4 regions of the Mammaliicoccus sp. D-M19 genome follow, and region 3 is predicted to be linked to each of the others. Evidence: riboswitches for the same ligand, from Rfam matches in the RefSeq annotation. Region 3 holds a riboswitch; each other region holds the start of a gene.

Region 1 (8,281 bases), on a different contig from region 3:
TAGAGCATGTAGATCAATATTTTGTGAGTGCTTTGAAGAAGAATTCAGCAGGCAAGTATGAAAATAACGGTGGACGTGTCATGATAGTTATCGGTACGGGTGATAATATTGAAACGGCTCAAAAACATGCATATGAACAAGTCAAACATATTAAAAGTGAACAATTATTCTATAGAAATGATATTGGGCATAAAGCATTAAAAGCATATAAATTATAATTAAAGGCTGAGACAACAAAGTTTGTCTCAGCCTTTTCATTGCGCTATATTTCATTCTTTTAGGGAAAGGTATGGTCAAATATAACGCAATGTTATCGAATATCTGAAATGTGTGTTATAGGTAAATAAATATTTAATAAATATGCAACAGCAACGAGTGCAATCGTCATTAAAATGAAATATAAATCATTTTTAGTGAAAGGTACCTTATAATAGAAAGTTCTTTTGCCGTTTGTGAATCCTTTTGCTTCCATTGCAACAGCTAACCTATGAGATTTTCTTATACTTTGACTTAACGTTGGAATGAGCAAATGGTGTATCCATTTTAAGGCTTTGCGGTTACTTTTATCTATAACTGCATAACGCATCTTTAAAGCTTGTCTTAACTGCATAAAAGAGCTAAACATAAGAGGTATCATGCGTATAGAAGCCATGAAAGCATATGCAATTTTAGGTTTGACTTTTAAATGTTGCATGAAACTATAAAACACATAAATGATTTGTGAAGTAAATGGTATAACCATGCCGTAAAAAGAAATAACAAGTGTACGCATGGTTACGTGAATACCTCTTAAAAAGCTTTCTTCAGTAATATGAATAATGCCAAACTTGAAAATTGTTTCGCTTCCTTCACCATAAAAAATCATAAATAAGGAAGAAGTGAGTCCGAAAAATAAAGTGATTACAATGACGATTAATAGTGGTAACCATCTCACACCGCTCATGATGATTAAATAAAGGAACATAATAATCGTTAAATAGAGCATGAAATCAAATTGATGAATAAATATCGCATAGAAAAATAGAGCGATACCTAATATAAGTTTCGTTAGAATATTGACTTCATCAATAAATGTAGAGTATTTCTTCCAATTAGTTAACATGAGATTCACCACCGCTTACATGTAATTGCTCGTCTTTGATCGTCAATCTTCTAGTAGCATAACGATTAATGATCTCATTTTCATGTGTAATCATTAAGATAGTTTGACCATTTTGTACACGCTCATGAAATAATTTGATGAGTTCAAAGGTGTTGTGACTGTCTAAACCGAATGTTGGCTCATCCAGTAAAATAATTTCAGAATTTGTACTTAATGCAGTTGCGACACTTAATCTTTTTTTCTGTCCTATTGATAATTCAAAAGGGTGTTGGTCTTTCACATGATTAAGTTTTAATAACGTCAACATGTCTTGAGTCTTGTCATGAGCTGTCTGTTTATCTTGATAAGCATAATTGATAAATATTTCATGATAAACAGATGTTTCGATGAATTGTAATTCTGGATTTTGATAAACGAAATACATATGTTTAGAAGCATCTTTTACTTTTTTGATGTGTTTATTCTTATAAAGTATTTGACCATTATATTTAATGAGCTGCATCATCGTTTCTAAAAATGTTGTCTTACCTGTTCCATTTGGTCCAGTTATTGTAAGCCATTCGCCACTTGAAATCGTTAATTCATCTATACTAAATAGTTTTTTGGAGCCACGTAGTACATCTAACTGCTCTATATTTAACAACGGATTGTGCTCAGTAGTCTGTTTAGTTAATTTTGGGGCATATCGCCATGAGTTAGGATGCCATACACCGTATTCATTTAATATGTCTGTATGATGATCTAATATATCTTGAGGTGTACTATCATGTGTGATTTCACCATTTTCATTCATCACGATGACTCTATCAACATAATTCCAAATATAATCAACTTTATGTTCCACGATTACAACGGTTTGATTTGTCCAATGATCCATAATCAAATCCCATAGTTGAGTCGTTGATTGATGATCAAGCATTGCTGTCGGTTCATCAAGAAATAACGTATTTGTATCTTGTAATAATATAGAAGCAATCGCTAATTTTTGTTTCATACCACCACTTAAACGATTGATTTTTAGTGAAGGGTCAGCATTTAAATTTACCTGTTTCATGACATTTTTTATAAATCCGTCCATTTTATCAGGTTCGATGTTCATATTCTCAAGCACAAATGCTAATTCTTCTTTAATCTCAGGCATACAAAACTGCGTATCTGGATCTTGGAAAATAACACCCGGAAGTGAATCGATATTGATTGAATCTACTTTCATCGGTATGTCCATCGATCTCGGTATAATACCGCTTAATATATTTAATAATGTACTTTTACCAGATCCACTTGGACCTAGTAACAGAACTTTTTCTTTATCGTTAATATTGATGTTTAAATTTTTAAATATAATGCGTTCATCATCAGGATACTTTAGTCTTAAATTTTTTAGTGATAACAATTGAATAACTCCTATAATAAGTCATAATCTTTTTTAGATGCTGGTCTGAACAATTTCGTAACACCAGTTTGGTCAAGTGCTTTTACAATTGCATAGCCTAATGCACCCGCAACGATTGCACCACTTAAAATTCTAATCGTAAACATTAAAATAACATTCCATAAAGCAACGTCACCTAAGTAATTATAGAACCAATCAATTGGTAACGTAATAATACCTGCAGCCATTCCAGCTATTACTGCAACTGATAATTTTCTTGATTGATATCGAACAGCTAGGAAGATGATTTCACAAGCTAAACCTTGTAATAATGCATATATAAATGTTGGAATATCGAATTGCCCCATTACAATTGTTTCTCCAGCGCCAGCAGCAAATTCAGCAAGAATGGCAACACCAGGCTTTTGAATAATTAAATAAGTGACAATTGCTGCAATAAACCATACACCATATACAGATTGTTCTAAGTGTAGACCAAGTGGTTTTAAAATTTCATAAGGTATCCATAAGAACTTATAAATGATTGCAAACAAAGCACCAATTAATACAGTTACTAAAATATCTGATAACGTTAATCTTTTTGACATGTTAAATTCTCCTTTTATATAAAAAATGTGCACTCCTATATCTAAATAGAAGCGCACAAAAATATTGTTATCATTTAAAAATGAATATTATATGATTTACGAACACTTTCCTACGCTAGTATCATCTAGATCAGGTACAAAGGGTTCAGACCTTTTCATGTCTGTCTCAGTTTCAAAACACCCCTAGTGCATTTATTAATTTGTTATCCATACGATAAGTCTTATTAATCTTTTTGTCAATAGTAAATCATAAAAATAAAATTAATTTCTTAAATAAATGATTTGTAAGTCATTAAAATAAATTCAAAATAAAATCGGGAGCGAAATCGCAAATTGTGATTTCGCTCCCGACTAGGCACGATAATGAAATTTATTTATTCGAATGTGTCTTGTATATTTTCTTTTGTTTCATCTTGACCTTTGTTGTTGTCTTGCTTATTTTCTTGTTCTTTTTTCTTAGCTTTTTCTGCTTCTTCTTTATGCTTATCATTATGAGTCATAATAACACTCCTTTAAAATTTATGATATTATTATATACCCAACTACATATAAGTTTTAAACTTCTTGCTAGTACTTGGGACTGATTTTCAATATAATTAAAGACAATTGAAAATGAAACAATTATAATGTTCAATGAGGTGAAGAACATGGCTATAAAGAAAAAAAGCTGGGAAGTTCATTTTAGTCGAATTATAGGTATATTTATTTTGATTACTGGATTACTTATACTTTTTAATGCACCACGTATTAAAGATTATAATATCAAGGATTCAAGTAATATCCATATCAATAATATTTGGGACTTTTTTGTAGCTTTTTTTGATGAATTAGTAAGAATATTACACCATTATATCGGTAACTTTCCAGTTATCGCAGCAATTATAGTATTGCTATTTGGTGTGTTTGTATTATTAGTAGGACGTACTTTAAGAAGAACGACGCATTACGATTATGATATTTCTATATTTTATATCGGACTCACAATTATTTTAATGATTGTTATTATGATGACCATGTTCCAAGTATATAGTTTTGCATCTTTCTTATTTATTATTCCATTTGCAATTCATGTGGGATATGTCGTTTATAAAAATGAACTGAATCCAATGCATCGGAAGAAACATTATTTATGGATTATTATTTCATATGGATTATGTTATTTCATTTCACAATTTGCAATGAACCATAATATCGATACTCAAAATGTAAAACCTATAGACGTTATGAGTGTAAACTTATTCTTCATACTGTTATGGTGTCTGAGTCAAATGTCAGTATGGATTAGTTTATATTTAAGAAGATCATTACCAGTAAGTGATGAAGACATTGAACAATTTCATGAAGAAAGATATTCAAGAGTTAAAAATAATCGCTTAACAAGAAAAATATATACTTTAGCAGAAGGTTTTTACCAAAAATTACAGAATTTCAAACAGGCTACTTTAGAAAAATTCAATTCTGAAGAGGCAATCGCTAAAAGAAAACGACGTAATGAAAAATGGAAAGAGATTATTAAAATCGAAGAAGACGATATTCCAAGATGGATGAGAAGACCGAAATGGTTAAAGAAAAGTTATATAGAATGGATAAGTACTGTAGTTTTATTCTTATTTACATTTATAGAGTTTAATAACCGTAATGGTTTATTCTTATCAGGTGAATGGAAATTATCTCAAATTCAATACGTTTTTGAATGGTTAACATTATTTATTTTGATGTTATTGATTATCTTATATGCATACTTCAATTACACGACAAATTATAAGAATAAAAATAATTTTGGTAAGTTGTTTGTCATTTCAGCATTATTCTTTGAAATTGCAACGACATTCTTTGTATCAGCAATTCAAACTTCACAATTTTCCGTGTTTATCACACCAATTTCATTTTTACTATTATTATTTGTGACACCTGCATTTATCATTCACTTGAAAAAATCATTTTAATATCATACACAAGATAGTTAGATACTTTATTGAGCAATATGCGCTTAATAAAGTGTCTTTTATTTTATAATTTACGCGAGCAATTGCTGTATTTAAAAGTTTAAATATGTAATAAGTAAACTATTTTAATGAATTTATTCAAAAAATGTATTGCGTGGAATAATCTTATCCTTTATACTAACTTTAGTAAGCGTTTACATATAAGGGGATCAAAACTTTCTGGGGGAAATTTTGATTAATAAAATTCGGTTAACAGAGTATTCTAAAGGGGAATACTCTGTTTTTTGGTGTTTTCAATAATATACGTTATAATATGTGAGACATTTCGAAAGGATGGCTAATATATAATGAAACAATTAATGCTCAAAAAAGGAAAAGAAGATAAATATTTAAGAGGATATCCTCTAGTTGAAAAAGACGACGTTTTTGATATGCCTAATATGGATGAAGGTGAATTAGTCGCACTTGTTGATGCGGGTAAAAGATTTATTGCAACTGCATATTATGGTGAACAAAATAAAGGTATAGGCTGGGTATTATCATTAGACTCAACTGAAAAGATTGATCATAACTTTTTTGTAAAGTTATATGATGAAGCAAAAAATGATAGAGCATATTATGAAAATGTAGATGGTATCAATGCATATAGATTATTTAATGCTGAAGGTGATGGAATTGGTGGACTGACAATTGATCATTATGACGGTCATTTATTAGTTCAATGGTACTCAGTAGGCATATATCGATTGAAAGATAGAATATTACCTGCAATTAAAGAAGTCTTTGATTATAAATCAATTTTTGAAAAAAGAAGATTTAAAGGCATGGAAACAGCGTCAGACTTCGTAACGGGTGAAGCACCAGAATTTCCGTATGTCATTGAAGAAAACCATATGTTCTATAATATTAATCTTGATGATGGACCTATGACAGGTATTTTCTTAGATCAAAAAGATGTTAGAAAAAAGTTAAGAGATCACTATAGTCAAGATAAAGATATATTAAATCTATTTAGTTATACTGGTGCATTTTCAGTTGCAGCAAGTGAAAATGCTCGATCAACTACAAGTGTGGATTTAGCTAATAGAGCTAGACCATTAACTGAAGCAAACTTTGGTTTAAATACAATGGATCTTAATCAGAACCACATATTTATTATGGATGTATTTGATTATTTCAAATATGCTTTAAGACATGGTTTAAGTTATGACGTTGTCGTTATTGATCCACCAAGTTTCGCACGTAATAAGAAAAAGACTTTTAGTGTTCAGAAAAACTATCCTGAATTAATTGAAGGTGCATTAGAATTATTAAACGAGAATGGTAACTTAGTGTTAAGTACAAATTCAAGTGCTTTCCCACAAAAAGCATTCAAAAAAATGATAAATCAAACATTAGATCAATTAGGTGTTGATTATACAATCTCTGATGTAATGGGATTACCAAAAGACTTCAAGAGTCATCCTCACTATAAACCAAGTAAATACTTGAAAGTCGTATTCGTACAAATAAATGGTTAAAATTTCCTAGTTCGGGTATATATTATTATAATAATGATTGAATATAATCGAACTGTGAGGAGAATGGAAACAATGGGAATTTTCGATAAAATTACGACAAAAGCAGGCAATAAAGCATTTGGTATACAAGAAATAAAGAAGCGTTCTGAATTACCAATTTCACAAGAAGAATTGTTAGAACGTAGAAAAAAAGCTAAAGAACTTATTCATAAGAAGTCATTAATGTCTTCAGCTGCAAATGTAGTACCAATCCCAGGACTTGGTGTTGGTATGGATATTAAATTAATGGGCGATATCATTGAAGATATTAATAAAATTTATGGATTAAGTCATAAGCAAGTAAATAAAATGCAAGATGATCTAAAACAAAAAGTTTTAACATCAGCTGCAATGAGAGGTAGCCAGTTTATAGGTCAAAAAGTAACGAATGCAATGGTAAAAGTTATTTTTAGATCAGTCGTAAAAAGAGAAGCGGCAAAACAATCAAGATGGGTGCCATTAGTTGGACAAGCAGTTGCTGGCTCAATTAGTTATTATTTAATGAAAAAAATGGGCGAAGATCACATTAAAAAATGTGAAACAGTCATTCAAGACTTTATAGGTGAATAAAATTTTGATACGAAGCTAAGGCATTTTGTAATGTCTTAGCTTCTTTTTGTGTAATTTTTTTATGTTATATTTGCAATTATTCTGAAAACGCTTTATAATTAAAAATGTAAACTAAAGTTTGAAAAATAAACAAATGTTTGCGAGGTGAATTCAATGAATGAAAACGAAAAATTAATTCTTAACTTAATAAAAGAAAATCCTTTTATATCCCAACAAGAGTTATCAGATAAAGTTGGTTTGTCTAGACCTGCAGTTGCAAATATTATTTCAGGTTTAGTTAAGAAAGAATATGTTCAAGGGAAAGCATATGTATTAAATGAACAAAATCCAATTGTTTGTATTGGTGGGGCTAACATAGATAGGAAATTTCATATTACAGACGAATTAGTAAAAGGTACTTCAAATCCAGTTACCTCTGAAACTTCTATTGGTGGTGTTGCTAGAAATGTTGCTGAGAATTTAGGACGTATCGGTGAAGATGTTCTGTTATTAACAACTTCAGGTAATGATGCAGAGTGGCAACATATTTCAGATTTATCATCACCATTTATGAATGTGGATTATGTAGAGAAAATCTCTAGCGAATCAACGGGAAGTTATACAGCATTGTTAGATCAACATGGCAGTATGACGATGGGATTTGCAGATATGTCAGTATATGACAAAATTACGCCGGAGTTTATGATTAAGAACACATACTTACTTAATAAATCTAAATGTATTATTGCAGATTTAAACTGTCCTAAAGAGACGATAGAGTTTTTATGTTCATACGCTGAGAAGAAAAAGATTAAATTAGTCTTGATTGCAGTATCTGGACCTAAAATGAATCGTCTACCTCATAACTTACATGCGGTTGATTGGCTCATATTAAATAAAGATGAAGTTGAATCTTTCGTAGGTAAAGATGCACAAACAGAAGCGGAATTAATTCAATACATTGGTGAAATTAGATCACTTGGTGTGAAGAACTTAGTTGTGACATCAGGTAAAGATAAAATTATTTATGATGGTGATGAAGGACAACGTCAATTTGAAGTTAAAAAAGTAGATAATGTCGTTGATGTAACAGGTGCTGGTGATGCTTTTACGTCAGGTTTAATTTATGGATGGTTGAAATCATT
Region 2 (8,281 bases), on a different contig from region 3:
CATAGAATAATCCCATGACGATTGGCATTTGTATAACGATTGGTAAACAACCCATGTTCATTGGATTAATACCATGTTTTTTGTATAATGCCATCATTTCTTGATTGGCTGCCATTTTTTCTTCTTGAGTACGAGCACGCTTAACTTTTTCTTGAATTGCTTCCATTTCAGGTTTAGCAAGTTTCATTTTTTCACGCATTAACTTTTGATTCTTATACGTCTTCATCATAAATGGGAATAACGCAAAACGAACAATTAATGTTATAACGATAATAGCTAGACCATAATCGTGATTCAAATTTGTACCAAGCCAATGAATAACACTATCCATCGGTTTTACGAATGTATTATAAAAGAATCCATCCCTATTCTCAGGTTTAGAATAATCACAACCAGCTAGCACAACCATTACACCAAATAATAATGGCCATAAAGCTTTTTTCTTCATTTTTCCACCTCTATTGATATACTCACATAAAACTCATTCTATCATAGAATAGCGACAACATAAATCAATATATTAATTTTATCAAATATTTTTATACTGTTTATGAAAGCCCTTCACAGTTTGTTCAATATTTTGACTTTTCGCTATAGCAGAAATAACACTTACGCCATTTGCGCCCGCTTTAATGAGCGGTTGCACATCAACTTCAGTTATACCACCGATTGCAACGATAGGAATATCTTGATTGATTTTTCTCACCTTCTCAATCATTTGATATCCACCTTCATCTCCTGCATCAGCTTTAGAATTTGTAGAATGTATAGGTCCCGTTCCAATATAATCGACTTCAGATATATCAGAGTGATCATATTCAATTTTATTTGCAACACTCAAGCCAATTATTTTATCTTTAAACTTATCTTTAAACTCAGATACATTTCGGTCATCTTGTCCAACATGAATACCATCTGCATTTAATTTAATTGCTAAATCTACATCATCATTGACGATAAATGGAACTTGATATTGTTTACACAACTCAAATAATGATTGCGCAAGTGCTTCTTTTTCTGATCCTTTTTTACTCTTCTCACCTTTTTCACGAAACTGAAACATCGTGATGCCTGCTTTTAAAGCTTCTTCAACAACACTTATTAGATTACCATCAGCAATATCTTGACTACCTGCTATAAAATATACTTTCAAAGTTTTTGGATCAAACATTTAGTTCACTACTTTCACGATTTTTTTCTCATTAACAAGTTCTTCAGTTATTACATTAAGTTGATCTATAAATGAAATTTGGAATGTACCAGGTAAATGTGCACCAGGTTGTTGATATGCCAAATCACTTGCTATATTGTATGTTGCTAATGCTTCTTCTAATACATCAATAGTAATTGTTTTTTCATGAGATAAGAATGCAGCTATTACGCCACCTAATAAACAACCTCCACCAGTTACTTTCGTTAACATCTCACTACCATTGTGCAATTCTATAATTTTGTTATTACAAGCAATGACATCAACTTTTCCAGTTATGATAATCGGTAACTTTAATTGCTGATGCGCTTTTTTCGCAATTTTAATAGCATCAAGCGTATCATCACTATCCGTACCTTTCATAATTGTGTCTTCTTCAATAAGTGCTAAAATTTCTGATGCATTACCTCTAATAATATCGACAACTTCATCATTTAATAACGTCGTACAAAAAGTCTTTCTTAATTGTGATGCACCAACTGCTACGGGATCAAGAACTACTGGAACACCATTTCCATGCATAATTTCAGCATATTTCTTCATATCATAAGCTTTATCAGTCGTAATCGTCCCTATATTAAGAAGAAATGCTCCTGCTGCTTTTGAAAATTCTTCTGCTTCTTCAGGTTCTTCACTCATTGCGGGGCTTGCGCCTAATGAAATTAAACCATTAGCTGTAAAGTTTTTAACGACATCATTTGTATAACATACGATTAATGGACTATTTTCTCTAATATTTGTTAATTTACTCATAATCTAATCCCTCTATCTTTTGGTATACAAAGTGGTTCACTGGACCTCTACCTTTGCCTATTTCAGGTGTATATTGAATAGCTAACGTAATAAATCGTTTAGCTACTTCTACCGCTTCCTCAATTGAATGACCTTTAGCTAACTCTGCTGTTATCACTGCACTAAATGTACAACCTGTTCCATGTGTATGTTTCGTACTAAATCTTTCACTTTTCCAGCTTTTCACGCCATTCTCAGTAAATAAATAGTCGATTGCATCCCCGTCCAGATGTCCACCTTTTATAACAACACCTTTAGATCCAATTTCATTTAAGAAAAATGCACCAGCTTTATTAATTTCTTCTTCAGTTTGAATTTTAAATCCAGTAATATCTTCTGCTTCTGGAATATTAGGTGTAACAACTGTAGCTAATGGTAGTAATATTTCTTTAAGTTTCCCTTTCCCTTCATCATCCATTAGCGCATCACCACTTTTAGCAACCATTACTGGGTCAATAACATACGGCTTTCCAGATTGTTCAATAAATGGTTTAATCGTTTGCATCATTTCTTCTGATGCAATCATGCCTGTTTTTATAGCATGTGGCACTTCATCATCAAAGACACTTTTTAATTGGCTTTCAATAACTTCAACAGGTAAATGGTAAACATCTTGTACACCTAAACTATTTTGTGAAACGATACTTGTAGCAACAGCCATTCCATAAACGCCTGATGCATGAAATGATTTTAAGTCCGCCATAATACCCGCTCCACCACTTGGGTCCGTTCCAGCAATTGTTAATGCTATATTCGGTTTTTTCATTGTAATCCACCTCAAATTTATATTTATAATTCTATTATTCATAACTTCATAAAAAATGACCTCTTTCATAAGAAAGAGGTCAATTAATAGTTGTAAAAACGTTCATCGACCACTTTCCTACGTTGGCATTATCCAAATCAGGTGTTAAGGGACTGAATTTAATCATCTCAGCCAAATGGCGCCCCTAGCAGTCACTCATATATTCAGTTTACTTAAGATTATCAAATAGACGTATTGTGGTCAAATTAAAAAATCGCCTAGGATATTTCCTAGACGATTGGATTAATTAATTTATAACCACTTTAGATTAAAGTGTATGGCTTACCACCATCCGTTAGCTTGACGGAAAGCAATAGCAGCTGATTCTGAACCGTAACGGTTTTTAGCGTAGTTTAACATACCTTGAGTTTGTGTAGCTACTGATCCAGTACCCCAAGATTCTTTAGTTTGACCAAGACCTTGGTAACCATTTGGACTTACTGCATTTGGATTACCACTTGATTCTGGTAATACAATCGCATTCCACATAGCTTCTGAACCACCAGCAGCTAAGAATTGAGCTTTAGTAGATCCACCAGTGCTAGCTGTTGAAGTTTGAGTAGTTCTAACTTTTTGAGCTGGTGCTTGGTATGATTGTTGAGCTGGCGCTTTATATGTTTGTTGAGCTGGCGCTTTGTATGATTGAACAGGCGCTTGGTAGCTTTGTTGTTGAGCTGGAGCTGCAACTTGTTCTTGTGTTTGTTGAACTGGCGCTTGTTGTGCTACAGGCGCTTTAGCTGGCTCAACTGATTGAGCTGGAGCTTGTAATGATAAAGTTTGTCCAACAATGATTAGATCTGAAGATAAGTTGTTCCATGCTTTTAATTGAGATACAGTTACATCGTATTTAGATGCAATTTTACCTAAAGTATCTCCTGATACTACAGTGTATTCTGTAGTTGATTCTGAACTTTTCTCGTTAACCTTGATTACTTGGTTAGGGAAGATTAAGTTAGATTTTAAACCATTTTCTGCTTTGATAGCACTTACTGAAGTACCGTATTGTTGTGAAATACTACCTAAAGTATCACCAGATTTTACTGTATGTGTTGCTGCATCGGCTGTAGCTGTTACCCCTGTAGTAACTGCAACTGCCGCAGTTGAAACTGCTAATAATTTTTTCATGATTGAATGTTTCCTCCTGTAAGGTTTTCACTTTTTATATGATTTTTACTGTTTAAACTATACCACTTATTTTTATGTCATAGGTTACAGGTATATGAAAAAATTACAGCTAATATTACAGTTAGATTACGTTAATTTTCAGACAATATTCTGAATATTAATGAACAAAATACCTAAACAAAGCCATTTATAAAGATTGAACAAAATTAATTATCAGACAATTTGTCATATTCATGTAATTTTTTAAACAATTACTTGTAATTATGTATACTTGCTGCCCTACAGCAAGACAGCAAGTCTCGGAATTTAGAATCAAGAATATTTATTTTCGGAAGTATTTCTATAAACAGTTTTATTGAAGTTTAATGCTATGAGGTTGTTACTTTTGTTGCATTCGGATCAGGGGCTTGTTGTTTAGCTTCATCAATAACGTCAACGACATTATGATAATCTTTATATAACTTATCATCTAAATTGTTTGCACCATTCTCTTTTGCTAATGCTTCAGCTCGTAATTTTTCTTTTGCTACTTTAGATGAAAGGTCACTAGCATAACTTTCAGCACTTTCACTAATTAATTCACTCATTTCATCTTTCGTTTGAGGAATCGTTGATTTACTTGATGCAGGCATATTTAAGAATTTGATCGTTTCACAAATAATTTCTGTTATATAATGTTTCTTATCATCTTTAACATATGCTCTTGATTGAATTTGTCCAGTTAATGCAACAAGTTGTCCTTTCTTTGTATACTCATGAATATTATTTGCAAGTTTACCAAATGCTTTACATACAATAAAATCAACAGCAATCGTGCCATCTTTAGTCTTATATCCACGTTCAACAGCTAAACAAAATGTAGAAATGATGATTTCACCTTTCTTATAATATGCAGGGTCCTTAGTTAAACGTCCAACTAATACAGATTTATTTAACATATTCTCACCTCCTTATACTTATAATATAATGAGTCAATTTTTTCAGTCAAAGTCCGATAAATCATAAAATAAACACTTATTCTTCACTTTATTTTATGATTATTGTTATTTCATGCAAAAGTGCTTTATAATAGATAACAAAGTTAAACATTCGTAGATTTAACGATAAGGGGGATGTTTATGAAAACATTTAAAGCCGTACGCTTTCAAATTGTAGACGATGAACAAATTACAGAATATGAATTATTAGATGGTATCATTATTAATAAAGAAAATAGTGGTACAGGATGGCTACTAGAGATCTTAATTTCAGATATCCATTATGAACAAATGAAAGAATATCACGATAACCAAACCTTACTTGATACACGTGTTGTAATAACTAGACCTTCAAACGACCCAGCATTATTTGATGCAACCATAAAATACATAGAACAACTAGAAGATAAAATATCAGTCGTATTTGAATGTCATATCTATACATTACGACAAGTTTATGCAGAACGATTACTAGAGCAACTCATAGATGAAGGCTTATCAGGAGATGAGCTTAAAACTTCATTTAATAGATTGATGCAATCTAAACCGAAATTAAAAGACGAAAAAAGCAATATATAAATAAAAATCTAGGACAGTTTGTGGTCCTAGATTTTTTATTACATGGATATTTAGGTGTTTTACTTCCATTATTCCGAATTCTGGTAGTTAGGTGGGCGCTCATTTACGGACATTTCTAGGAATTCTGTCCCTAACAGCACCTCTTACGGACATTTTCCGGAATTCTGTCCCTAACGACACTTCTTACGGACATTTCTCAGAATTCTGTCCCTAACAATACCTCTTACGGACATTTCTCAGAATTCTGTCCCTAACAATACCTCTTACGGACATTTTCCGGAATTCTGTCCCTAACAACGCCTCTTACGGACATTTCTAGGAATTCTGTCCCTAGCGACACTTCTTACGGACATTTCTCAGAATTCTGTCCCTAACAAAATCAAATTCCATATATAAGCAGAAAAAAGAGAAAACAGCTGCCTGTTTTCTCTTTTTTATTTATTGATCTACAATAGCAAAGCTAATTTCACAACTACATGCAACTTCTCCATCTACTGTTGCTTTTGCTGTTCCTTTTCCTATTGGACCTTTTATTTTGTTTATTTCTACTTCAAGTCTTAAAGTGTCACCTGGTGTAACTTGTTTTTTGAATCGACATTTATCAATTCCTGCAAACATTGCTAGTTTACCTTGGTTTTCTTCTAAGCGTAACATTGCAACTGCACCTGTTTGTGCTAATGCTTCTACGATTAATACGCCTGGCATTACGGCATAATCAGGAAAATGTCCTTGGAAAAATGGTTCGTTACCTGCTACTTGTTTAATACCTACACAACGTTTACCGTCTTCTAATTCTACTATTCTATCTAATAATAAAAATGGGTAACGGTGAGGTATAATTTTTTTAATTTCGTTAAAGTCATAAATAGTTTCCATTATGAGCTCCTTCCAGTTAAATCAAAGATGTGTTGCCAAGTTTCGGGATTAAACACCCCAAATGGATTATGAAGTATACCGTATCCAATCATAGTTCCAACAATAAATAATAAAATCATTAATACTAATAATATAAGTAATTTAATCCATAATGGAATGACACGATGCTCTACTTCCACTCCTTGAATTGTTTCTACTCTATTTCTTTGAAGTTTCTCTTTAACAGATTGATAAGTTGACTTTCTTTTTTTATCGTCAGATCTTGATGATTGTGTTTCAGCCATACTAAACCCTCGCTTTATCGTTTAACTTGCCATTATCATTGATGCGTTCAACGTCTGCACCTAATGCTTTAAGTTTACCATGAAAATCAACATAACCTCTATCTAAATGTTTAAGTTCTGTTACGTTTGTATATCCATCAGACACAAGTCCAGCAAGAATCAATGATGCACCTGCTCTTAAGTCTGTAGCTTTTACATCTGCACCTTGTAATTTACTGTTACCAGTAATCATTGCACTTCTACCGTTAATGAAAATATCTGCATTCATACGTTTGAATTCTTCTACATGCATAAATCTATTTTCAAATACTGTTTCAGTTACTTTACTCGTACCATTTGCTGTTAATAATAAAGCCATTATTTGAGATTGCATGTCTGTAGGGAATCCTGGATGTGGCATTGTTTTAACATCAATTGCTTTAATTTCACCAGGTACTTGAATATTTAATCCATCTTCGATATCAGTAATTTGAACACCAGCTTCTTCTAATTTAGACACTAAGCTTGTCATATGTTCTCTAATTGCACCAATAACATTGACATTTCCTCTAGTAATCGCTGCTGCAATCATAAATGTACCAGCTTCAATTCTATCTGGAATAATAGCATGTTCTGCACCGTGTAATTGATTAACACCAGTAATTCTAATTGTATCTGTGCCAGCACCGTGTACTTGTGCACCCATTTCATTTAGATAGTTAGCTAAATCTACAATTTCTGGTTCTCTTGCAACGTTTTGAATTTCAGTTTTTCCTTCTGCAAGTACTGCTGCCATCATAATATTTTGAGTAGCGCCTACACTTGGGAAATCTAAATAAATTTTAGCTCCTTTTAAGCCATTAGGTGTTGTTGCTTCAATAAATCCGTTATGTAGTTCAATTTCTGCACCTAAAGCTTCAAATCCTTTTAAATGTTGCTCAATCGGTCTTGAACCAATTGCGCAACCACCAGGTAAAGCGACTCTAGCATGACCTTCTCTAGCTAATAAAGGACCCATAACTAAGATACTTGCTCTCATCTTACTTACATATTCATATGGAGCTTCGATTTTTAGTGTATTTGATGCATCTATTTTTACAGTGTTATGATCTGCATCATATTCTATATATGCATTTAAATGCGTAAGTACTGTGTTAATTGTATCTACATCACTTAATTTAGGTACATTCGTCAATACACTTTGACCAACACTTGGTAAAAGTGTAGCTGTTAATATTGGTAATACTGCGTTTTTTGCCCCTTCGACTACAACTGTGCCATTAAGACTTGCTCCGCCTTTCACGACGATTTTATCCATATAATTATCCTCCAAAAAACTTCACTTTTATTTATTTTACAAATGTATATATTTATTTAATACACATTTTTCTTGATTCATAAACATCACCAAAATATTATACTACTTTTTTGTTCTTTTTTCATATATTTATGTAATTTTTTCTTATTATTAGAATAGCAATCTTAATTGTAGCGAATATTGGAGTATATCTAAAATAAAACGACTTACAGCCGTACCTAATAGTATAGATAAAATGATAAGAAATGTTTGTGCTTGCGCAATATGATTTTTCTTAAAAATTTGTTCTAATCGTACGCCTTGGAGTGCCCAGAATGCCAAGCATACACAAATGAC
Region 3 (8,281 bases):
AACCCTGTTGCCAACAATATATGATCATAATCAATATGTTTCCCATCTACTGTTATGATTTGATGATTGTTAATATAGTCTAGTTCATTGAGATGTATCGTTAGTCTGCCCTTTTTCACATATTTCTTTAATCTAATGAACAACTCCTGAGGCATAGAACCTTTATGACGTTCTTTTAAAACAATATCCATCTTTTCTTCTGGATCTATCACTTTTGAAAAACTTGCCATATTTTTAGGTCCTAACCATCCTGGATCAGCATCAAAATCATGAATTTCTAACGGCTTATTCGTCCATAGATGCACATGTTTTTCATCATCATGATAAATTAATTTTAACGCTAAGTGTGCAGCTGATATCCCACTTCCAACAACGTGAGAACTTTCATTAAATTGAATATTTGCATCTTCAAAAATATGTTGTACATCTGGTGCATGCTCATACATTTCTGGAACCTTTGGCTTATGATTACAACCTGATGCGATGATGACATTCTGTGTATATATCATCTCCCCTGATTCCAATACGACACACCAATCATCTCTATATTTCTTTATATCTACAGCAGTGTCTTTAATATGGCATTCATGTAATCGATAATATTCAACTTGTTCCGCTGTATGGTCCATAAACATATCTCTTTTTGGTCTTTTATACTTACCATAAATTCCACCTGCATAGTCCATTTTCTTTAAATATTGTTTTAAATGAAAAGGATTTGGGTGAACATGGTGTACGATTGGAGACCTTAAATAAGGCATACTAATATTCTGTGTTCGATGGTCAAATTGATGACAGAACACATCGTGCGGGTCAATAATTGTTAAGTCTTTATTTTTTAATCCTTTAACTTTTAATTCTAATGCTATCGTTATAGCGTGGATGCCACCACCTACTATCGTCCACTTCATCTTATCACCTTCATTTTATAAATCGTAATCAATACGTTTTATATCATAACCGATTTTTCCTATCATTTGCAACTGACATTTATACAAACTTGACATCGATTATTAAAAACTATACATTGATAGTAATTAAATAGATGCACTAGGGGTGTTTTTTAACTGAGATGAGGATGAACTCGAACCCTTTGAACCTGAACTAGATCGTACTAGCGTAGGAAAGTGTTTGTGAAATGAATTTATAGGGATGACTATGCCCTTTTTATAAATATCTTTGTTTTTACACAACTTTCTTACGAGAAGGTTGTGTATTTTTTTATTTAAAATTCTATATGGGAGTGTTACATATGACAAAGACAATATTAGTAACAGGTAGTAGTAGAGGATTAGGCGCAACAATCGCACGTACATTAGCATCTGAAGGACATCAAGTCATCATTAATTATCATAATAGTAAAGCGTTAGCAGAACAGTTAGTTGCTGAAATTGGAGCAGAACAAGCGATTGCTATTCAAGCGGATGTGACGAATCGCGCTGAAGTTGATCAGTTAATTGATGAAGGTACGAAACATTTTGAAAAAATTGATGTCGTCGTCAACAATGCCTTAGTTAACTTTAAATTTGACCCAGTAAAACAAAAAGCATTCGTCGACCTTGCATGGGAAGACTATCAACAACAAATTGATGGCACATTAAAAGCAGCATTTAATATTGTGCAAAGTGTTGCACCTCAATTCATTGAAAGAAAACAAGGTGCGGTTATTAGCATCGGTACGAATTTATTCCAAAATCCTGTCGTACCTTATCACGAATATACAACTGCGAAAGCTGGTTTAATTGGCTTCACGCGTAATATCGCTGCTGAATTAGGTCAACATGGCATTACAGCCAATGTTGTTTCTGGTGGCCTACTCAAAACGACCGATGCCAGCTCTGTGACAACACCTGAAGTGTTTGACTTAATTGCTCAATCAACACCTCTTAAAAAAGTCACTTCACCACAAGATGTCGCAAATATGGTGAGCTTTCTTGCTTCTGATAAAGCAAGTGGTATAACTGGACAAAATTATACTGTAGATGGTGGCTTAACAATGAACTAGAATTCCAAAAGAGAGATAAGGAGAATAGAAATGCGTAATTTAAGAAGCGATCAACTCAATATTGGTGTCTTATTATATGGATGTGGCCATCATCAAGCAGCATGGCTTATGGAAGACTCCTCTATTGAACAGATTGGTGATATCTCTTATTATCAATCATTAGCACAACTATCAGAAAGAGGTTTATTAGATGCTGTGTTCTTTGCAGATAATCAATCATTCCCTGCAAAATCAGATAGTGAATTACCAGCATTCTGGTTGGATCCAATTGTGAACTTGACTGCTATATCACAAGTTACAAAACATATTGGTTTAGTTTCAACAATATCAAGTTCATTTTCAAACCCTTATACTGCGGCTAGACAAATTTTAACCCTCGATCATGCAACGAATGGTCGTGTCGGTTGGAACTTAGTAACATCCATGACAGATATAGAAGCTCAAAACCATAGTATGAAAGCTTTACCTCAACATGATGATAGATATCATAAAGCTCAAGAATTTGCTGAGTTGATGGACAAATTATTTACATCTTGGCATAAAGAAGACTTCGTTCATGACCGTCATAACAATAAAGTGATTAACCATGAGCATGTGCATGCTTTCCACCATTCTGGCGATTATTTCCAAGTAAATGGACCGTTATCGACACCGAGTAGCCCACAAGGCAAACCGGTCGCTATGCAAGCTGGTGCATCCAAACAAGGTATTGCATTAGCCGTCAAACATGCTGATGCTGTTTATTCAGTATCATGGAATTTGAAACAAGCGAAAGCTTATAGAAATAAATTAAATAAGGCCATTAGCGAAAGCGATACACCCGAGAAATATATTAAAGTCTTTCCAGGATTGGTTACTTATGTTGGGGAAACACGTGAAGAAGCACTGCTAAAAAAAGAAAAATTAGATAAAGCTTTACCAATTGAAAATGCCATCAAACAATTAAGTACATTTGTTAGGCAAGATTGTTCGAAATGGTCATTGGATGAACCTGTCCCAGAATTGCCACCTGTAGATGCATTCGATGGTCCAGTAGGCAGATATGAAACGATTTTAGAAATTATAGAAGATACCAAACCTACAGTGAGAGAATTATTAGGTTATCTCAATGCAGGTGGTGGGCATCTCACATTAATAGGTACATCTGAAGAAATAGTAGATGAAATGGAACTTTGGTTTAAGTCTGGTGTTGCTGATGGTTTTAATCTAATGCCACCTACTTTACCACATAGTCTCGAAGATTTTGTAACATATATTGTTCCAGAATTACAACGACGCGGACTCTATAGAGAAGCATATTCAAGTCAGACATTTAAAGAACTTTTAAATGTAAATTAAAAAATTAAATAAGATAAATAAATGACAATAACAACAGAAATAGAACTAAACAACGTAGACATGAAGACTAATTCTGCAGCTAAAGCTGGATAATTATCATATTCTTGTGCAATAACTGAGCTGTTCACGGATGTCGGCATCGCTGAAGCAATAAATAATGTTTGAGCGATAATGCCGTCTAAACCCATGCATTTTATAATGACAAATGCGATAGCTGGTCCAACTACTAATCTTATAAAGATATAAATATAAGAAGATGACCATTTAAAATTAAGTTTAATATTAGCAATTTGTGCACCGAGAAGAATTAAAGCAATCGCAATCATAGCATCAGACAAATAACTGACAGTCGTCCACATGAATTCAGGAATTGGAATATGATTATAGTTTAAAATAATAGCAAGAATGAGTGCATAAATAATGGGCATCTTAAAGTAATTGAGTAATGCTTTAAGTTTACCTAATTGAACGGATTGAATTGCGAAGACACCATATGTAAACGTGAAGACATTTTGTAGCGTTAATACAATAACTTGTGCAGACATTGCAAGTGGATCACTTTTAAATACAATATCATTTAACGGCGCACCGTAGTTACCAGAGTTAAAGAAGAGTACACTGTTTGTTAAAGTTGTCTCTTTACCCTTATCTAAATTTTGCATTTTGGCGATAGCAAATGCGACGATATATAATGCAATTATGTATATAACGAAGAATACGATGATTAATAATAATAAATTTACTGCTAACTCAGCTTTGTAAAACTTCGCAAAAATAAATCCAGGCACAAACACATTGATATTTAATTTTGCGAGCGTACGTAAATCAAGTTTCACACGCTTTTGAAGAACATAACCTAACGCTGTCATTAGAAAAATCGGTACAACAACCGTTAGTAAAATATTGAGCATTTCAGACAAAAAGACACCCCCACGATGTATAAGATAAGTTTTTGATAGTAATATCATAACATTCTTAGATAATTGTTGGGGGCGTCTTTTTAGTATTGCGAATAATCGTGTGCTATATGTGAGAAAATGATACAAACTTTGAATCGGATTAGGGGCTGAGATGTGGGATAGAGCTGGGTTTTTATGGAATTTGTGAGTTTACTAGGGTATTAACTCACGTCTTTTGAGATCTTGTGAGTTTACTGCCTCTTTAACTCACATCTCACCCAATATTCTCATTCCACTCATCACTCAATTTATAAAATATACATTATGGCTTCATGAACCTCTTTTTCTACACCACATCATTTACATAAAAAAGAAGAATCTGGGACAAAAATTCATTTGCCCCAGATTCATTCACACTAGTAAATATAATGGTTTCATTATATTTGTATATGCTCGTAATTGAATTATATCATGCCTTCCAATTACTACCAACTACTTCTACTCATTACATTAAAATGCAACAAAATTTATCATTATACATAATAGAATTTTTAGTAAATTCAGTTTATTTTATTGAAAACCATTTTCATTTGTATTATGATTTTATTTAATATGTTTTTTTTAGACATTATTTTAACCAACAAAGGAGCGTCATTCATGAGTGAAAATAGCAATCTTGTAACTTCTACACAAAATATAATTGAACAAGCTTTATATAAATTAGGGTACGATGAAGGTCTTTTTGAATTGATTAAAGAACCTGCTAGATTTTTAAGAGTTCGTATTCCAGTTAAAATGGATGATGGATCTGTAAAAACTTTTACAGGATATCGATCTCAACATAATAGTTCAGTAGGACCTACTAAAGGTGGCGTCCGCTTCCACCCTGATGTAGATGAAAATGAAGTAAAAGCATTATCTATGTGGATGACTTTAAAATGTGGTCTCGTTAACTTACCTTATGGTGGTGGTAAAGGGGCAATTCAATGTGACCCTCATAGCATGAGTCAAAATGAACTAGAAAGATTGTCACGTGGATATGTTAGAGCAATTGCTCAAATCGTCGGACCAACTAAGGATATTCCTGCACCAGATGTATATACAGATGCTCAAATCATGTCTTGGATGATGGATGAATATAGTATTATGCATAAAGTTAACGCGCCAAATTTCATTACAGGTAAACCCATTTCTTTAGGTGGTTCACTTGGTCGAGAACAAGCAACAGCATTAGGTGCTGTGATTACGATCGAAGAAGCGGCTAAACGTAAGCATATAAATATCGAAGGTTCAAAAGTTGTTATACAAGGATTTGGTAATGCAGGTAGCTTTATCGCTAAAATCCTACATGATAAAGGTGCAAAAATTGTATGTATCTCAGAAAGTCGTGGTGCTATATATAATCCAGAAGGTTTAGATATTGATCATTTATTAGAGCTTCGTAAAGAACACGGCAGAATCACACCTTTATTTGATAACATTATTCCGAACGAAGATATATTTGGAATTGATTGTGACATTTTAGTACCAGCAGCTTTAGCAAACCAAATCACCGCACAAAATGCAGGAGACATAAAAGCGAGTATAGTAGCAGAAGCGGCTAACGGTCCTACAACACAAGAAGCAACACGTATTCTGACAGAAAATGATGTACTTTTAATTCCAGATGTACTTGCCAGTGCCGGTGGTGTAACTGTTTCATACTTTGAATGGGTACAGAACAATCAAGGACTTTATTGGTCAGAAGAAGAAGTAATTCAGTTATTAAGAACTAAAATTGTAGAAGCTTTTGACAAAGTATATGACATTTCACAAAAAAGAAAATTAGACATGAGATTATCAGCTTACGTTGTAGGTGTTAGACGTACAGCAGAAGCAACACGTTTCAGAGGATGGGCTTAATAAATAGAATATTAAAGAAAATGATCTAAGTCGTGGCTTTACTTAATACTTAAGCCATGACTTGGGCTATCTCTTTGCTTTACTCGGTACTTAAGACAAGACTTGGACGTTCTCTTGGCTTTATTCATCACTTAAGCCACGACTTCGTCTATCTCTTGGCTTTACTCGATACTTAAGCCACGACTTGCCCTATCTCTTGGCTTTATTCAGTACTTAAGCCATGACTTGCCCTATCTCTTGGCTTTATTCAGTACTTAAGCCATGACTTGGGCTATCTCTTGGCTTTACTCGACACTTAAGCCATGACTTGGACGTTCTCTTGGCTTTACTCGATACTTAAGCCACGACTTGCCCTATCTCTTGGCTTTACTCGGTACTTAAGACAAGACTTGGACGTTCTCTTAGCTTTATTCATCACTTAAGCCACGACTTCGTCTATCTCTTGGCTTAACGTCCCTATTAAGCCTTGAATCTCCTATTCCCCTTATATTTCATCCTCAATAGGTATCAAAAAAGCAGGAACCGCACTTGTGGTTCCTGCTTTTTACTATATTAACTATTCAAAGTAGCGATGTTCTTTAAGAAATTTTTCTGCGATTATAGCTGGCTCTTCTTTTTGACCGTCTGCTCTATAATTCAATTCTTGCATTTTTTTAGTAGATACTTTCCCAACCAATTTTTCTATAGATTTTTTAGCTGTTGGATTATTTTTTAAATAATCATTTGTTGCTAATGGGCTGGCGTCATATGGTGGGAAAAAGTGACGATCATCTTCTAGTGTCACTAAATTATAAGCAGCTATTCTACCGTCTGTTGTATATCCAAGTGCTGCATCGATGCTCTTGTTCTTCAATGCATCATATACGAGTCCGATTTGCATTGTTCTAATATCCTTAAATTCAAATCCGTATGCTTTTGAAAAAGCTGGATAGCCGTCCCCTTTTCTCTTAATCCATGTAGGATCACTTGCTACTCTTAATTCATCTTTATGCTTGGCTAAATCCGAAACTTTTTTTAAATTGTACTTTTTAGCTGTTTCTTTAGTGACTGTAAATGCAAAGGTATTTTCAAATCCATATGAGTCAAAAAATGTTTGATCAAATTTCTTTTGGAAACCTGTTTTGACAGCTTTCTCAGCTTTTTTAGTATTTGTAATGGGTTCAGAGTTTAAAGCACCTACTAAATCAGTACCTGTATATCTTGTAGCAGATATTTGCGCATTATCATTTAATATCGCGTTATGTTCAATTACCGCAGAACCAAGATTATTTACAATTATCGGTTTTACTTGCCCTTTTGTATCATGCTCGATTTGCAAGCGAATCATATGCGCCATGATTTGAGACTCGCTTGTAGCAAGCGCCGTAATTTTCACTGTATCAGACGATGCGCCACCTAAGCCTGGTAAAGTACAACCGCTTAATAATAATGTACAAATTAAAATTAAAGTAAGTTTTTTAAATTTAATAACGATTCTCCTCCATTTTATGTATATTTGTATAGTATTAATATTATCATAAATTGTTTGATCAAATTTTTAGGTATTTGGAAAAAGATTTAGAAGCGGATTGTATAACAATGTTTAGTTTATATTCAATTATACAACTGCTATAATGTGTATTAAGATAAAATATATCATTAAACATATAGACGCACGGAGGATAAATGAATGGACGACTCATTAAGAAGCAAAAGGAAGAATGAACATATTCAGCTGGCATTAGATACGTATTCACCAGTTAGTACTGATTTTGATAAAGTACAGCTTATACATCAATCCATTCCTTCTATTAATAAAAATCAAATTGATTTATCAGTAAAATTTCCGCATTTCACTTTTAAATACCCTATTTATATCAATGCGATGACGGGTGGAAGTGAAAGAGCAGCAACTATTAACAAAGAGTTAGCTCAAATCGCTAAAGCTTGTAACATACCTATGGCAGTAGGTTCTACACATTCAGCTCTAAAAGACCCTAACGCTGAATCAAGTTTCACAGTAGTACGTGACGAAAATCCTGAAGGTCTAATATTTAGTAATGTTGGAGCAGATATTGAATATGCAAAAGCTAAGAAATCAATAGAACTTTTAAATGCTGATGCCTTACAAATTCACGTCAATGCACCTCAAGAACTT
Region 4 (8,281 bases), on a different contig from region 3:
TGTTATGCCAAATGGTATTTCTTCTAAATCATAAACTCTATTATTTTTAACTGCGTCAAAGTGTTTCCATATATCATTTGTACTAAACTCTTTCTTAAACATTTCTCTTACTTGGTCTGGAAAACCATGTGGCAATCTTAAAATAATATCAGGATTGACTTTATAAAGTTCTTCCGTATTAGAGGCTAAATATGCTCTTGATTCATTTTGTATAACATTCTCTCCTCCGGCAATTTTCACTAAATCACCAATATAAGAGTGTTCTGTTGCTACAAGATAACTACCGGGTACACCCATAAGAATCAGTACTTTAGGGCGTTTTTTACCTTGAATCTTAGCTTTAATTTCAGCTTCGGCATTATCAAACTTTTTATTAAGTTTTTTAGCCTGTTCTTTACGATTGAACGTATTACCCATTTCGGTGATAGATTTCTTCAAACCATTTAAACTGTCGTAATCATAATAAGTACCTTTCATTTTAAGTTGTTCAAACACTGGATCCATCTCAGATTTAATTGTTGTAACAGTTAATACATGTGTTGGATTAAGTGATTTCACAACTTCAACATTCGGTTTCTTAGGCTGACCAATTTCAGGTACATCTTTGTATCGCTTCGGTAAATCTTTATAAGTTGTCGGTTTACCTACGATATCTAAATCTAATGCATCTAAAGTTTCCGTTAAAGCTACAGTAGTTGGTACGATTCTAAATTCTTCTTTCTTTTGTTTACTTGAAGGTTCTGATGATTTACTAAAGTTGATGTTACAAGCCGCAAGTAGACAGCTACATATAATCATTAAAATTAATAGCGATTTGATTTTCATTTAGATGCTCGCTTCTTACCTAAGAAGAATGAACCAGCTAATAACAATACTGCACCACTGAATATAAGTGCATATGTCATCGCATCTCCACTGCTACTTGTTGAAGGATTAACGAGTTTCATGTTTGTTGAACCATCTGCATTACGATCGAAACTTGGACTCACTTTATCTGCACTTGTAGTACTTGTTTCATTGTTACCACTTGTCGCAGCTTGATTTGAAGGTGTGACAGGTGATGAACTATGATTTGTTGAACTATTTGCTCCAGATGAAGCATTTGAAGATTCGGATTTTTGGTCATCTGTCGGTGTTGTCTGCTTGTGTTGAACATTTTGAGAGTCATGACCTTTAGTGTCATCATCTTTACTTGGTGTGTTGACAAATCGTTGCTGTTCATCACTTGTGTCTGTATTTACATTGACAGATGCCGCTTCTTTATCAAATTCAATACGTGTTGTGTAATGATTGTCGTAGTTAATCGCTGGTACAACAATATGCACTTTAGATGTTAATACTTTTAAATCTTTCGGCTTTTCAAAGCGAATGATTTTTGTATCTGCAGATTGATCTTCTGAAACGATTGTGACATTTAATTTCTTATCATGATCGAATAATTCAAATGACTTCCAATATGAAGCTGATTTCAATGTTAGTTCAACATATTGTTTACCATTTTCTTCAACGATACGTGCAGGTTTCACCATATATTGGTCCATATAAGATATTTCACTTGAACCATTTTTATAGACCATGTAACCTAACGTTGAAGTTGCTTTTTCTTGAATAGTTGATCCTTGGTTGGAGCCAGTCGGATTTTTAACTTTATCAGGAATTGGCACTTCTTTTTTTGTTATCGGCTTTTCATCGTTCTTTGGTGTATCTTGCTTTGGAAGTTCTGTTTGTGGTTTCTCATGATTCGAATCCTTTGCAGGTGCTTGTTGTGTATCTTCATTATTCTGATTTGCATTATCCTGCTTTTGGTCAGTCGTTGATTGGTTTGAATCGTCTTTCTCTTTATTGTTTGAATCTATTTTTCCTGTATCTTGTTGATTTGAATTCTGAGTTGTCGGTGCACTAGGAATAACTTCTTTAAAATTTACATGAGTCGTATATTTGTTGTCATAATTGATTGCCGGTACAACAATGTGAACTTTTGAAGTAAACGATTGGCTACCTGGTTTAACTTTAAACTTTATGACTTTTGTATCAGCTTGATGATCTTCTTTAACTGTTTGAATGGCAATTGCGCCTGATTCATCATACAGTTCAAATGACTTCCAATAAGAAGCGCTTTTCAAAGTCATCTCAACATACGTTTCCCCATTCTCAAAATATACCTTTGCTGGTTTCACCATATATTGATCCATATAAGATATTTCATTTGATTTATCTTTATTAACTACAAAATCAATTGTCTTACTTTCCACTGCTGATGCTTGTTCTTCTGCTGCTTCAACTTTTTTCATTGTTGTATGACTAAGCGGTTCATAAGTGTTGAATGAAAGAGTTGAGAATAATAAAGAAAACGCTAATAATGACTTAACACTTTTCTTCATTAATTATGCCTCTTTTCAATTTTTTATTGAACATAAACGTAGCAATTAATAACATACCTGCAACAATTGGAAGGACTGTAATCATTACCGGTGTGCCTGCGCTCGTTTGAGGATTTTTCACATCTTGTGAAGAAGTTGCAGATCCATTAGTTGGTGTACTACTATTTGAACTAGAAGATGCTGCTGTTGAATTCTTTGAAGCATCACTAGATGAAACTGCCGCAGCTTGGCCAGAAGGTTCTTTCACATCAAATGTGATTTTGTATTTGTTATCGTATAAGAACGGTTTACCATCGACTTTTTCATTGATATAAACATCAATTGTTCCAGCAAGTTGGCCAAATGTAGAATTCACTTTAAAGCTAGACGTTCTAACGTCTGAACCTTTGTCTTCACTTACGATACTTTCAGCAGAACCATCAACTGTAATACCTTTAATCCAATGGCTGTGATTCATCGTTAATTGAAGTTGCTTTTCGCCATTCTTAACTACTAACTTACCTGGTTTATTAAAATAATCATTTGCAATCGAAACATCTGAAGTACCATGTTTCAATACTGTGTAATCAACGTCATAAGTACCATCCTTAACATCAGCAGAAGCCACCTTACCTACGCCTACTGATAATAAAATAAGTACTAATAACCCAATATTTAAAACTTGTTTAAACCTTTTCATAATATACCTCCTTTGTAAATTTCTTGAAATTCTCCTTCCACCTTATAATTTAATTGATAATAGTTATCAATGTCAATATTATTTTCTATTTTAATAAATAGTTAGTTATCAAAATTTTATTTCGCAAAATTTAAAAATTAATAGAATGGAATAATTTGGGTTGTAACTAAATAACATATAAATTTGAACATTCTTACTTTTATATGTACAATGGATGTAATAACTGAATAAATGTCCACTGGAAGTGCCTTATTATAGGCTGAGACTGAAGTAGTGACTTCGGGATTCCTTGAACCTGATCCAGTTCATACTGGCGTAGGAAAGTGGCGTATATAAGCTTACTTATACTTATAATTAAATTTTTACGCTATTTTTCTATCCAGAAAAATAGCGTTTTTTATTTGGAGTGATTTCATTGTTTATTGCTGTTACACCGTATAAAGACTTAGATGTTGATGATTTAGAACATTATATAGAGATTGCAGAAGAGATTGATTTGTTATTACTGAGAGTGCCTATGACACATGATGATCTATGCTGGGCGTTTGATTATTTATTAGCAAATGGCTTTTCGCAAACGAAATTAATGATTCATTCTGATATGACCATACTTGAAAAATATGATTTAAATTTTATTCATTTTCGTGAAGATGACGTGCAAGCATTTGAATTTAAAAAGCTTCACCCTCATATATCCGTTAGTATGTCTACACATTCAGTTGAAACTGTGAAACGCGCACGTGAGTGGTCTTTAGATTTCGTATTCTTTGGTCACGTGTTTGAAACGTGTTCTAAAGATGGTCTTAAACCAAGGTCTTCTAAAGACATAAAGGATGCAGTATCTATAGATATTCCTGTTTATGCAATTGGTGGCATAGATACGCATTCTATTAAGTCGTTGCCTCATGGCTTTGAAGGTGTTTGTGCAATATCATTTTTCAGAGATCGAAGTTCGCGTGAAATTCAGTTATTAAGAGAGGAGTGGCTTGCATATGTATGACATGTTAATTGTTGGCTCTGGCGTCATGGGGATGTCTATTGCGCGTGAATTAGCCCTTAAAAATGATTCGTTGTCTATCGCTGTGATAGATCGAGATGTTCCTGGATTACACGCATCTTATAAAGCTGGTGGGATGTTAGGTGCACAAAATGAATTTATTGAAGATACACCCCTTTATCAACTTGCATTACGTTCGAGAGATTATTTCGAATCACTCAGTCACACGTTATATAAAGAGACGAATATCAATATTGATTATCAAGCACACGGTTTAATTAAAATGGCCGCATCACGAGATGATATCGACAGCTTAACTGAGCAATATCGTTTTTTAAATAAACGTGATCGTTCAGTTACTACATTAAATAGTCAATCACTTCGTCACCTTTCAAATCATACGATTTCCTATAATCATAAAGCGATTTATATTCCATTTGATGGCCAAATTAATGCCAATCAATATGCTAAAGCTTTATTGAAATCTATTGAGTATAAAGGAATTGAACGCATTTATCATACTGAAGTTAAATCCATACATCGCTTAAACGATTCGTTTAAAGTGCTCACTGCAAATCAAATTTTACTTTCCAAAAAGGTCATTGTTGCTGGAGGTGCATGGAGTCATCAGTTATTAGCAGACTATGAAATTGAGCCAAAAGTAACAGGTGTTAAAGGCGAAGTTCTACTGTTAGAACATCCAGACTTAAAATTAGAACAAACACTTTTCATGACGAATGGCTGTTACATTGTGCCGAAACGTGGCAATCGATTTTTAGTGGGTGCAACGAGTTATGTAGATGACTATACTGTTGGCACATCAGTTGAAGGAGAAAATTGGTTAATGCGTCAGGCATGTAAATACATTCCATTATTATCAAGTAGTCGACTCATTCATAAATGGTCGGGCATTAGACCATACACTGATAATGAGTGGCCCATTATGGATGAAATCGATGAAGATTTATATATTGTTACGGGCCATTATCGTAATGGCATATTACTGTCACCTATAATCGGCAAATTAATGGCTGAATGGATTGTTTATGAAGTAAGACCTACGTTATTAGAAGCGTTTAAAGTGAGGAGGTGTGTCCATTTATGAAATGTATCATTAATGGTGATGAATTTAATTTTGAAGATGCGTTAACGTTGTCAGATTTACTAGACTCTCTGGAATTAGATAAAGATAGAATCATCGTCGAGTGGAACGATACACTCATTAAAAGTGAACAATTTAATGATATTACTGTTAGAGAATCAGATAGATTAGAACTACTAGAATTTGTTGGAGGCGGATAAAATGTTAAAAATAGGACCATATGAACTCAACTCAAGATTATTATTAGGTACTGGTAAATTTAAAGATGAAGAAATACAATCTAAAGCAATCCAAGCATCAGGCGCAGAAGTGCTGACTTTTGCTGTTAGAAGAATGAATTTATATGACAAATCATTACCTAACCCATTAGCAAATGTTGATTTAAATCGCTTTATTACTTTTCCTAATACTGCTGGTGCACATACTGCAGAAGAAGCTGTACGTATTGCAGAAATTGCCAATCATGCTGGGCTTTGCAACTTAATTAAAGTAGAAGTCATTGGAGATGATAAAACTTTACTGCCAGACCCAATCGAAACTTATAAAGCATGTGAAATATTATTAGATAAAGGCTATATTGTCTGTCCTTATATTTCGTGTGATGTTGTGTTAGCTAAACGACTTGAAGCATTAGGTGTTCACGCGATTATGCCACTAGCTTCTCCAATTGGAACAGGCATAGGCATTAATAACCCACTTAATTTAAGATATATCATTGAACAATCTAACATTCCCGTTATCGTGGATGCTGGTATTGGTTCACCGAAAGATGCTTGTTTCGCGATGGAACTTGGCGCAGATGCAATTTTATTGAATACTGCCATTTCTAGTGCGAAAGACCCTGTAAAAATGGCTGAAGCGATGAAATTAGGTATTGAAGCCGGTCTATTGAGTTATGAAGCAGGAAGAATTCCTGTTAAATATACAGCACAAGCATCAAGCCCAACTGAAGGATTAGGATTCTTGTAATGGAACGTTACGGGCGACAAATGAAGTTTCAACAGTTCGGCGAGCATAGTCAAGAAAAATTGCAGAATACCAGTATAATGATATTGGGTGCAGGTGCATTAGGCAGTCATGTTGCAGAACTACTTGCTCGCATGGGCGCCCATCAATTAACGATAATCGACATGGATATTGTTGAGCTTTCTAATTTACATCGTCAAGCACTCTATGATGAACATGATGCACAGGAAATGCTCCCTAAAGTCGTTGCTTTAAAAAGGAAAGTTACACAAATTAATCATCATGTTGAATTGAATGCTATCAACCAAGAATTAACGACACAAAACATTGAAACCATTATTAAAAATGTCCAACCAGATATTGTAATCGATGGCATGGATCAATTTGATATGCGCTTTTTAATCAATGAAGTTTGCCATAAATTAAATATACCATGGATATATGGCGCTGCAGTCGGAAGTAAAGGGACCGTTTATGCAATTGATTATAGTGGACCTTGCTTAAGATGTATTTTGCAAAGCGTACCTCAAACTGGAGAAAGTTGTGCTATAAACGGCGTGCTACCACCAGTCGTTCAACAAGTAGCCAGTTACGAAGTGTCAGAATTACTCAGATATGTTGCAGGAAAATCTTTTTCTAAAAAGCTCATAACAATAGATACATTTGAAATGAACATACGGTCAACAAATATCAATTTATTAAAAGACAATGACTGCGTTGTATGTGAACAAGGGATATATCAAGCATTAAACACACCACCCCTTTCATCAATAGAAGCATTATGTGGAGATACGTTCCTGTTTAGATTTAAACAACACGCATTTGAATTAGCACATCATTTTCCAGGACAAATTGCTAAAGAAAACGCATATGTAAAATTTATAGAATATGATGATATGACCATGACCTTATTCAAAGACGGTCGTATGAACGTACGCGGTATAGAATCACAAGAAACCGCAGTAGATATATATCAACAGTTTAATAGGTGTATAAAGTAGGGAGAAAGATGGAGTTGGACCAAGACTAGGAGGCAATTGCGGGTGAAGTCTTGGCTTTATTCGGTACTTAAGCCATGACTTCGGGCATCTCCTGGCTTTATTCGGTACTTAAGCCATGACTTGGGCTTTCTCTTGGCTTTACTCGGTACTTAAGCCATGACTTGGACTATCTCTTGGCTTTACTCGGACATTAAGCCATGACTTGGACTATCTCTTTGGCTTTACTCAGTACTTAAGCCATGACTTCGGGCATCTCCTGGCTTTATTCAGTACTTAAGCCATGACTTGGGCTTTCTCTTGGCTTTATTCAGTACTTAAGCCATGACTTACCCTATCTCTTGGCTTTACTCAGTACTTAAGCCATGACTTGAGTCATCTCTTGGCTTTATTCAGTACTTAAGGCATGACTTGAGTCATCTCTTGGCTTTATTCAGTACTTAAGCCATGACTTACCCTATCTCTTGGCTATATTTAGTACTTAAGCGAAGACTCACCCATCCAATATTTCTTTCAACACGATTGCTTGATTGTGTTTTTCGTCTTTGGCGCCATACAGTATGATGAGTGTTTGTTTATTTTCTTTATAAATTTCTTTTAGTTTATTTAAAGCTTCTTGTTGATCTCCTGATTCGAGTTCTTGTTTATATTTTTCTTTAAATGCTTCAAATTTACTTGGTTCGTGATTGAACCATTTTCTTAATTCACTAGATGGCGCGATGTCTTTTAACCAATAATCTAAATTTGCTTTGTCTTTAGATAGCCCTCTCGGCCATACTCGGTCCACTAATACTCTTATACCTCTTTCATCAAGATTATTATAAATTCTATCTATTTTACATACCATGAATGATCGACTCCTTTATATATATTTAGACTATAGAAGTGAATCTTAAACCATAAAAGAAAACGCTTAATGTGTTATACTATATCTTAAATGGTAGGTTTAATTTCTAAATAAAAAATCTCGAAATGATGAACGGAGTGAATTTTTTTATGACTCAATACGACATCCAGAATTTAAAAGCAAAATACTTAAATTTATTAGCAGAAAAGTTTGATGAAGAAGAAAAAGTAGCAACTGAAATTATTAATTTACAATCTATTTTAGACTTACCTAAAGGCACAGAACATTTCGTAAGTGACTTACATGGTGAA

The links. Region 3 has a riboswitch for thiamine pyrophosphate ahead of LQ675_RS12535 (3-oxoacyl-ACP reductase). Riboswitches for the same ligand answer to the same signal wherever they lie in the genome.
Region 1: linked by a shared signal. The riboswitch ahead of LQ675_RS01760 (ECF transporter S component) and the one ahead of LQ675_RS12535 (3-oxoacyl-ACP reductase) in region 3 are both predicted to bind thiamine pyrophosphate.
Region 2: linked by a shared signal. The riboswitch ahead of thiD (bifunctional hydroxymethylpyrimidine kinase/phosphomethylpyrimidine kinase) and the one ahead of LQ675_RS12535 (3-oxoacyl-ACP reductase) in region 3 are both predicted to bind thiamine pyrophosphate.
Region 4: linked by a shared signal. The riboswitch ahead of LQ675_RS10110 (thiamine phosphate synthase) and the one ahead of LQ675_RS12535 (3-oxoacyl-ACP reductase) in region 3 are both predicted to bind thiamine pyrophosphate.

The regions. Positions count from the first base shown of each region.
Region 1 is NZ_JAJNHW010000001.1:328,591-336,871, reverse strand. It holds gene purD (phosphoribosylamine--glycine ligase) at 1-218, shown strand, start outside; gene LQ675_RS01770 (energy-coupling factor transporter transmembrane component T family protein) at 311-1,102, opposite strand; gene LQ675_RS01765 (ABC transporter ATP-binding protein) at 1,092-2,495, opposite strand; gene LQ675_RS01760 (ECF transporter S component) at 2,507-3,082, opposite strand; TPP riboswitch at 3,173-3,277, opposite strand; gene LQ675_RS14950 (hypothetical protein) at 3,457-3,582, opposite strand; gene auxA (lipoteichoic acid stability factor AuxA) at 3,730-5,028, shown strand; gene LQ675_RS01750 (class I SAM-dependent rRNA methyltransferase) at 5,376-6,548, shown strand; gene LQ675_RS01745 (hypothetical protein) at 6,621-7,157, shown strand; gene LQ675_RS01740 (carbohydrate kinase) at 7,311-8,281, shown strand, end outside.
Region 2 is NZ_JAJNHW010000003.1:20,384-28,664, forward strand. It holds gene yidC (membrane protein insertase YidC) at 1-448, opposite strand, end outside; gene thiE (thiamine phosphate synthase) at 530-1,171, opposite strand; gene thiM (hydroxyethylthiazole kinase) at 1,172-1,963, opposite strand; gene thiD (bifunctional hydroxymethylpyrimidine kinase/phosphomethylpyrimidine kinase) at 1,956-2,768, opposite strand; TPP riboswitch at 2,866-2,964, opposite strand; gene LQ675_RS15080 (aggregation-promoting factor C-terminal-like domain-containing protein) at 3,090-3,932, opposite strand; gene LQ675_RS08180 (single-stranded DNA-binding protein) at 4,301-4,870, opposite strand; gene LQ675_RS08185 (YwpF-like family protein) at 5,051-5,488, shown strand; gene fabZ (3-hydroxyacyl-ACP dehydratase FabZ) at 5,927-6,364, opposite strand; gene LQ675_RS08195 (DNA-directed RNA polymerase subunit beta) at 6,364-6,648, opposite strand; gene murA (UDP-N-acetylglucosamine 1-carboxyvinyltransferase) at 6,650-7,945, opposite strand; gene LQ675_RS08205 (DUF1146 family protein) at 8,096-8,281, opposite strand, start outside.
Region 3 is NZ_JAJNHW010000008.1:31,964-40,244, forward strand. It holds gene LQ675_RS12530 (NAD(P)-binding domain-containing protein) at 1-911, opposite strand, end outside; TPP riboswitch at 1,043-1,143, shown strand; gene LQ675_RS12535 (3-oxoacyl-ACP reductase) at 1,253-2,005, shown strand; gene LQ675_RS12540 (NtaA/DmoA family FMN-dependent monooxygenase) at 2,036-3,343, shown strand; gene LQ675_RS12545 (AEC family transporter) at 3,340-4,263, opposite strand; gene LQ675_RS12550 (Glu/Leu/Phe/Val family dehydrogenase) at 4,900-6,144, shown strand; gene LQ675_RS12555 (osmoprotectant ABC transporter substrate-binding protein) at 6,701-7,612, opposite strand; gene fni (type 2 isopentenyl-diphosphate Delta-isomerase) at 7,814-8,281, shown strand, end outside.
Region 4 is NZ_JAJNHW010000004.1:87,644-95,924, forward strand. It holds gene isdE (heme ABC transporter substrate-binding protein IsdE) at 1-825, opposite strand, end outside; gene LQ675_RS10100 (NEAT domain-containing protein) at 822-2,381, opposite strand; gene isdC (heme uptake protein IsdC) at 2,365-3,060, opposite strand; TPP riboswitch at 3,291-3,399, shown strand; gene LQ675_RS10110 (thiamine phosphate synthase) at 3,476-4,060, shown strand; gene thiO (glycine oxidase ThiO) at 4,053-5,162, shown strand; gene thiS (sulfur carrier protein ThiS) at 5,159-5,359, shown strand; gene LQ675_RS10125 (thiazole synthase) at 5,361-6,128, shown strand; gene LQ675_RS10130 (ThiF family adenylyltransferase) at 6,128-7,126, shown strand; gene LQ675_RS10135 (DUF488 domain-containing protein) at 7,617-7,970, opposite strand; gene LQ675_RS10140 (fructose-bisphosphatase class III) at 8,120-8,281, shown strand, end outside.